2 regions of the Pokkaliibacter sp. MBI-7 genome follow, and region 2 is predicted to be linked to the other one. Evidence: predicted binding sites of a transcription regulator. Region 2 holds the regulator's gene; the other holds the start of a gene.
What was found. Region 2 encodes sigma-54, which starts transcription at its own class of promoters, with help from an activator protein. Its sites were predicted from a motif close to TGGCACNNNNNTTGCTNT; they were not measured.
Positions count from the first base shown of each region.

Region 1: QCD60_RS10365 (circularly permuted type 2 ATP-grasp protein) is a predicted target of sigma-54. The motif match lies at 1,324-1,341, and genes of this name have one in related genera.

Region 1 covers NZ_JARVTG010000001.1:2,314,419-2,318,631, forward strand. Annotated here, with positions in the region: gene QCD60_RS10355 (hypothetical protein) at 1-762, shown strand, start outside; gene ppnP (pyrimidine/purine nucleoside phosphorylase) at 753-1,034, opposite strand; gene QCD60_RS10365 (circularly permuted type 2 ATP-grasp protein) at 1,558-3,012, shown strand; gene QCD60_RS10370 (alpha-E domain-containing protein) at 3,017-3,949, shown strand; gene QCD60_RS10375 (circularly permuted type 2 ATP-grasp protein) at 4,003-4,213, shown strand, end outside.
Region 2 covers NZ_JARVTG010000001.1:837,562-841,774, reverse strand. Annotated here, with positions in the region: gene QCD60_RS03760 (HPr family phosphocarrier protein) at 1-240, opposite strand, end outside; gene rapZ (RNase adapter RapZ) at 255-1,109, opposite strand; gene ptsN (PTS IIA-like nitrogen regulatory protein PtsN) at 1,106-1,570, opposite strand; gene raiA (ribosome-associated translation inhibitor RaiA) at 1,580-1,888, opposite strand; gene QCD60_RS03740 (RNA polymerase factor sigma-54) at 1,992-3,464, opposite strand; gene lptB (LPS export ABC transporter ATP-binding protein) at 3,542-4,213, opposite strand, start outside.

The DNA.
Region 1 (4,213 bases), 1.5 Mb from region 2:
AAGCATTTTAGCTTGATCTCCATTGTAAATAGTGGATTAAATAAAGTACTATTTACCTTTAGTGCAATATTTTTTCTTTTAATAATTCCGGCGTGGGGAACTGGAAAAATAGATACAAAAATAGCGGCGACATATACGACTTTTATAGCAGCATTATTTCTCGGAAGGATACTGCCTGCAATATTTAATGGCTCTTTTTATGAAATCAATCGCTTCACTGGCATGATCACAATTTGGAAAGAAATGAGAGAATCGCAAAAGATGATCATTCCATTTGGAGAAATGAAATGCGTTATAAGACCTCACGCAATAAAGAAAGACAGTTTTGAGATCATCTTACTTTCAAAAAAAACCGGAGCAGACCAACTTGACCTCGCACCATTAAATGGTAAAAACCCAACAAAACTAGCAGAGGCTGAGCGGTTGTGGGAATTCGTACAGCAATTCATGGATGTTAGCCAGCCACTACCCGATTTACCCATACTCGAAGCCTTCCGCCACCTCGACCCCACCACTGCCGCTCATGACCGTCAAACTGAGCGCCCCCACGCCGCTGGCGCGACCTCAGCGAAGAAGAGTTCAAGGCCACAGCAGAAGCCATCAATGCCAAACAACAGCAACGATTCATTAAGGCATCACAACCACACAAAAACCGGGTGGCGTAAAAACCACAAAGCCAGCATCACGCTGGCTTGGTGGTTTCTATATATTCAATTACCGCTGTATTACTACGGCAGCAACGCGGTGCCCGATTACAGGTAGCGGCACAGGTAGGCGGTGTTTTCTGCCACCTGCAGATTGAACTTGCTGTTGCCGGGAACAAAGAAGGCTTCGCCTGCTTCGAAGGTGACCCACTCTTCCTCACCAGGCAGCTGCACGGTCAGCGCACCGCTGACGACAGTCATTTCTTCCGGCGCTTCGGTACCAAAGGTGTACTCACCGGCAGCCATTACACCCACGGTGGCGCGTCCGTCTGCAGTCTGGAAGCCGATGGATTGCACTTTACCGTCAAAATATTCATTCACATTAAACATAATGGACCTGTCGTTTAGTCACACGGTGGAGTAAGGCTGACCATAGTAGAGCCCCGGCCGGAGGCTGTCATCCGCCGCTCCGTGACTTTTTGTCTGGTCCATTAGGCTGACAAGGAAGGTTTTTTGCGATTTGTTGCAGCCTTGGCTTGTTATCCGCCTGAAGGCGGGTATAGGATCAGAAACGGGTGTTTTTGCTCACAATGTGATCACCCTTTCCCTTCCATTCACTCACGGAGGACTTCTTAGCCGGCTTGACTGACTCCATGCCAAAGCCCATACCGGACAAATATGGCATCCGCTTTGCTAAAGCAGTGAGTGAAGGTCAGATCTCTGATCTGACAGGCCTGTCGCGCTGACAGCCTTCACCGATGTGGCGTGGTTCTGGCGCCCAGACACAGGCGAAGTACAACCTCTGATGCCCGGCCCAGCACTGCGCAATGTGCCCGAAACAAATAACAGGTTCGGAAAAGTGTAGTTACGGCAGTTTGTAATTACGGAAATGTTGAATAGGGAGTGTGCATCCATGTCAGAAGTCTTTGCACTAAGTCCGTACCAGCCATACCCGGATTGTTTTGATGAGCTGGTCGATTCTGATGGTAACGCTCGCCCCCAGGCTTTACCCATCGCGCGTTTTATCTCTCAGAAGGGCGAAGAAGAACTGGTCCGTCGCCAGCAGCAGCTGGACGCCACCATCCAGTCCATGGGGGTGTCGTTTACGGTTTATTCCGACAGCCAGAATATTGATCGCTCCTGGCCACTTGATGTCGTCCCACGCACCATCTCCAGCACGGAATGGAAGCGCACCAGCGACGGTCTCAAGCAGCGCCTGCAAGCCCTCAATCTGTTTATCAACGATCTCTACAACGACCAGCGCATCCTCAAGGACAAGATTGTCCCCGCCGAGCTGATTCTTCACTCCAAGAACTTCCTTGCTCCATGTCAGGGCATGACCCCCGCGCACGGCGCATGGGCGCACATCTGCGGCACCGATCTGGTGCGTGATCAGGATGGCCAGTTCTATGTATTGGAGGACAACCTGCGGGTGCCGTCCGGCGTGTCCTACATGCTGGAAAACCGCACCGTAATGAAGCGTGTTTTCCCTGAGCTGTTTGCCGAATCGACGATCTATCCGGTCGACGACTATCCCCACCAGCTGTGGAAAACACTGGCGTCGCTGTCGCCCCGACAGGACATCACGCCTGTAGTGGTGGTGCTGACCCCCGGCATCTATAACTCGGCCTACTTTGAGCACAGTTATCTGGCCCAGCAGATGGGCTGCTATCTGGCGGAAAACTCTGACCTGTACGTCGACAATGACAAGGTCTATCTGCGCACCCTGCGCGGCCCGCGTCAGGTGGATGTCATCTACCGGCGTGTGGATGATATTTTTATCGACCCTGAAGTCTTCCGTAAGGATTCGGTACTGGGCATCAAAGGTCTGGTGCGCGCCTGGAAGGCAGGCAATGTTGCCATCGCCAACGCACCCGGCTCCGGCGTAGCTGACGACAAGGTTGTCTACGCTTTCGTACCCAAGATCATTGAGTACTACCTCAGTGAAAAACCACTGATCGACAACGTCCCCACCTATCTGTGCATGGACGACAAAGAGCGTGAATACGTGCTGGCCAACCTCGATAAGCTGGTGGTCAAACCCGCCAACGAGTCCGGTGGCTACGGTATTCTCATCGGCCCACGCGCCACCGACGAAGAACGCGCCAAGTGCGCCGAAGCCGTCAAGGCCAATCCACGTAACTTTATTGCTCAGCCCACCCTCAACCTGTCCACCGCCCCGACGCTCTGTGATGGCGTGCTGGAACCCCGTCATCTGGATTTGCGGCCCTTTATCCTGCAGGGCGCAGAGCTCTACTGCACCACCGGCGGCCTGAGCCGGGTGGCGCTGCGACGCGGCTCACTGGTGGTCAACTCCTCGCAGGGAGGGGGCAGTAAGGATACCTGGATAATTAACGACGAGGGCTGAAACCATGCTGGCACGTGTGGCTGAAAATGTTTACTGGATGGGTCGTTATCTGGAGCGTATCGACGATACCGCGCGCCTGATCAACGCCACCACTCATATGTTGATCGATTCACACAAGGACACCCGCTTCAGCTGGCCGGTGCTGATCAACGTTCTGGGCGAAGACAATCGCCGTTTTATCAGCGAAGGGGGTTCCAGCGAGCGTACGGTAATGCATTACCTGATTGCCGCGGAAGACAGCCCGGCGTCCATCCGCTTCTCCTGCACTCAGGTGCGTGCCAACGCCCGCTGCGTGAGGGAAGTTATCCCCCGTGATATCTGGGAAGAGGTGAATTCACTTAACCAGTTCATGCAGGCGGAATGCACCCAGGCTTCCAGCCGTCGCAAACGCTATAACCTGATGGTCGAAGTGGTGCGCCGCTGCCAGATGGTGATCGGCGTCATGGACGGCACCATGCTGCGCGACGACGCTTACCGGCTGTTCAATATCGGTCGTCATCTGGAACGGGCGGATATGACCACCCGTATCATGGATGTGCTGATTCTGCAGCAACTGACACCCGCCATGGGTCATCAGGGGCGGCGTGAAATTCAGTGGAATGCGGTGCTGAATGCGCTGGGTGGGGTGGAGTCCTACCAGCGGTATTACGCCCGCGAGGAAGGCGATTCCGACGTGATCGATTTCCTGCTGACCTACAAGGCCTTCCCCCGCTCCATCATGTACTGCCTCGACAAGATGCAGAATGAAGCCAAACTTCTACCCCGTGCTGACAGCCTGCTGCAGACTATTGAAAAGCTACGCAAAGAGTTAGACTCTGAGCCCCTGACGCAACTGTCGACCCACGACCTGCACTCCCTGATCGATGATCTGCAGGCCGGGCTGATCGACATTCACACAGCTCTGATTTCTGACTCCCTGCATACCCCGACGCGCTGACCCTGACAGGTCAGCTGGGTGTGCTGTTCATACGGATTAGGTAAGGCTCATTCATGATCCAGCAAGACGCGCCTTTGTCATTGGCTAATTTGACACAGGCATACCGACGCCGCGCCAAGGGCATGGATGAGTGGTTACCGCACGCCGAGGATGACAGCTGGTCTGACGTGCTGGGCTGGTTCACCGATCAGGGCAGCGACACCCTCGCTGGCCTGACCGCTGACCTTCAGCACCAGCTGCGCGAACACGGCGCCACCTTTGATC
Region 2 (4,213 bases):
AGCGGCAATGGCTTCCCAGGCTTGTGCCTCATCTTCGCCATCTAGCATGAACTGGAGTTCAGTACCGTTGCTGGCCGCCAGTAACATAACGGACATGATGCTTTTGGCATCAACCATCTTGCCGCCGATCTTGCCCATCTGGATCCGGCAGGTAAAACGGGTGGTCACACCGATCAGCTTAGCTGTTGCTCTGGCATGCAAGCCCAATTTGTTAATAAGCGTAATTTTCTCTTCGCGCATGCCGCATCCTGAAGTTAATCGAGCTCTCTGTGCCGAGTCTGGATGTGATGCCGAGTTGCAGTGAAGTAAGCGGCTAATTGCTCGACCATATAAACCGAGCGATGCTGGCCACCTGTACAACCTATGGCTACCGTCATATAGGCACGATTGTTGCGTTCATAATATGGTAGCCAAGTTTCTAACAAGTTACGCAGGTCATCAAGCATCTTGCCCACATCTGCCTCATTTTGCAGGTAGTCGATGACAGGTTGCTCACGCCCTGTGAAGCCACGCAGTGATGGAATCCAATGTGGGTTGGGCAGGCAGCGGACATCAAACACCAGGTCTGCATCCAGTGGCAGGCCATGCTTAAATCCGAACGACAGAAATAATACCGCCAGCTCCTGTGCACGGCCTGCAACGCGCACTTTGATCGTATCGCGCAAGTCGTACAGCGTCATATGAGTCGTGTCGATAGTCAGATCGGCACAGTTGGAAATAGGGCGAAGCAGTCTTCGCTCTTCCTGAATGGCTTCCTGGAGGCTGATGCGTCCATTGGTCAGCGGATGACGACGGCGGGTGGCGCTGAAGCGCTGAAGGAGGATGCTTTCATCAGCATCCAGATAAATCACTTCACAGTGGACACCCATGTTGCGGATGTCTTGCAATAGCACTGGAAGATCGCCCAGACCACCGGGAAGGTTGCGAGCGTCAATGCTGACAGCCATATTCTGACGCTCAGGGCTGGGAGACTTCTGAGCCTGCTCGACCAGTGCTTTCAGCAGGTCGACGGGCAGGTTATCAATGCAGTAGTAGCCAAGATCCTCCAGCGCGTTGAGTGCTGTACTTTTTCCTGATCCTGACCGACCACTGATGATAAAAAGTTTCATGATGTCTGAGCAGCTATATCCAGTGCTGTCTGATATAAGGCCTCTGCACTGCCAGCTCGGCGTAGGCGCTGCAGGTTGCTTTCATCCTGCAACAACCCGGCAACGCGTGCTAATGCCTGCAGATGAGAGTCATGAGCTTCTTCGGGAGCAAGCAGGACGAAAATCAGATCGACAGGCTGATTATCACGAGCATCGAAGTCGACAGGGTCTTTGAGATGTATCAATGCGCCAGTGACCTTGTCGCAGTCCTGTAAGCGGCAGTGAGGGATCGCAATCCCGCCACCCAGGCCTGTACTGCCTAGTCGCTCTCTACTCAGAAGGCCGTTGTAGATAGCGTCAACATCCAGATGGTCGAACTGGCTGGCCAGTAGTTCACTGGCCTGTTCCAGTACGCGCTTCTTGCTACTCCAGGCTGCACCTTCAATGGTGCATGCCTGGGTTAAAAGTTGGTTTAGTTGCATAGGTGAGGATTAACGTACCGTAACGCCGTGACTGCGTTCTTTTTGCTTTTCTTTATGCTTCAGTAGCTGGCGATCCAGTTTGTCTACCAGGCCGTCAATTGCAGCATACATATCACCATTTTCATGGGTGGCAAACAGCTCGCCACCTGCCAGATGAACATTGGCTTCGGCGATCTGGCGGGTTTTTTCCACGCTTAGAGTGACTTGAACGTTGGTGATGTTGTCAAAGTGACGTTCCAGCTTTTGTAGCTTGCTGTGAACGTAATCAGTGAGAGCAGGGGTGAGTTCCAGCTGATGGCCTGTGATATTTATTTGCATAGCACTCTCCTGAGTTGCCGGTGAATGTTTGCTGGTTGCATCTCAATATAGCCGTATGCTTGCAGGCTTCGTCAAATTTTTTTTGCGTCAAAAAATTTAGCTTTTAAACCAAACGTTTACGCTCATTCGATGGGGCAATACCCATAGCTTCGCGATATTTAGCCACAGTACGACGAGCCACATTGATACCCTGATCTTCCAGAAGGGTAGCCAGCTTGGCATCACTCAATGGCTTTTTCGGAGGCTCCTCGGCAATCAGCTTTTTGATTATGGCGCGAATTGCTGTCGAGGAGGCTTCCCCACCGTCGGATGTACCGACGTGGCTGGAGAAGAAGTACTTCAGTTCAAACACCCCACGTGGAGTGTGCATGAACTTCTGGGTTGTGACACGAGAAATAGTGGACTCGTGCATCTCCACTGCCTGAGCAATGTCTGCCAGGACCATCGGGCGCATTGCTTCTTCGCCCTCTTCAAAGAAGTCGAGTTGAAATTCAACAATCTTGGTGGCTACTTTGAGCAGGGTGTCGTTGCGACTTTGCAGGCTTTTGATAAACCAGCGTGCTTCTTGCAGCTGATTCTTCAGATAGGTGTTGTCGCTACTTGAGTCTGCGCGCTTGATCAGACTGGCGTAGCTATTGTTGATACGCAACCTGGGCATGGCATCCTGATTCAGTTCAATGAGCCATTGACCTTCTTTCTTGCTGACAACCACATCGGGGATCACATATTCCGAATCGCCAGAGGTAATGCTGGCGCCAGGGCGAGGATTAAGGGTCTGTATCAAATGAATGACGGCGGCCAGCTCTTCTTCGCTCAGACGGGTGCGACGCATCAGGGTTGCATAGTCTCGGGTGCCAAGCAGATTCAGGTGCTGCGCAATGATGTCCAGAGCCTGTTGTCGCCACTGTGTCTCGACAGGTAGCTGTCGCAACTGGATAGTCAGACATTCAGCTAGGTCGCGAGCAGCAACCCCGGGAGGATCAAATTGCTGCAGATGGTGTAAAACCATCAGTAGCTCATCTTCTTCTACAGGGTCTTCGTCATCGTTTTCGTTGAGGCTTTCCATCAACTCTTCCAAAGAGCTGGTCAGATAGCCTTCGGTGTTGATGCTGTCGATCAGGGTATAAGCAATCAACTGATCACGTTCGCTCATCGGGGTCAGATTGAGCTGCCATTCTAGATGAGCCTGCAGGCTTTCACCTGCAGTGGCTCGTGATTCAAAGTCGTAACCATCTTCGCTATCGTATGAAGAACTGGGCAGTGTGGAGTAGGTGTCTTCCCAGTTGCTATCGACAGCCAGCTCTTCAGGAATATCTTCTGACCACTGGCTGTCAGTCTCCTGCTCGCTGTCATTATTGCTGCTGGCACTTTCGTTTTTCAGAGCCGTTTCGTAACGCTCTTCAGCAACAGCAGGTTCGAATTCTTCTTCGACCTCAAGCAGCGGATTACCGTCCAGCGCATCCTGGATTTCTTGCTGCAGGTCGAGAGTGGAAAGCTGCAGCAGACGAATAGCCTGTTGCAACTGCGGGGTCATGGTCAGCTGCTGACCGATTTTCAGCTGTAATGAGGGTTTCATATTTGGCTACGAAGATACTTCTTGACTCATCGGATCAGGCTTGAAAATGGCGTGTTATTGCCGCCATGCCGGGCTGCTCAAAAGCGGAAGTTTTCGCCCAGATAGACCTGCCGTACTTGTTCATGTTGAAGAATAGCATCGGCATCTCCCTCTGCGAGAATGGTCCCATCGCTAACAATATAGGCATGATCACAAATCGACAGGGTTTCCCTGACGTTATGGTCGGTGATCAGCACTCCAATGCCCCGTGACTTCAAATGACGAATGATCTGTTGAATGTCACTGACGGATATCGGGTCAACACCTGCAAAAGGTTCATCCAGCAAAATGAAGTCAGGTTCCATGGCTAATGCCCTGGCAATTTCCACCCGACGTCGCTCGCCGCCAGACAAACTCATGCCCAGACTATCGCGAATGTGCGTAATGTGGAACTCTTTTAGCAAGGATTCCATAAGCTCCAGACGACTTGCCTTGCTCAGCTCTGCTCGGGTTTCGAGGATCGCCAGGATGTTGTCCTTCACGCTGAGCTTGCGGAAAATCGATGCTTCTTGCGGTAGATAGCCAATTCCCGCTCGTGCACGGCCGTGAACAGGAAGAGTGGTGAGATCCTGCTCATCCAGCAGGATACGGCCTTTGTCTGAAGCAACGAGGCCAACAATCATATAAAAACAGGTGGTTTTGCCCGCGCCATTTGGGCCAAGTAACCCAACAATTTCGCCGCGACTGACCTTCACGGATACATCCTTGAC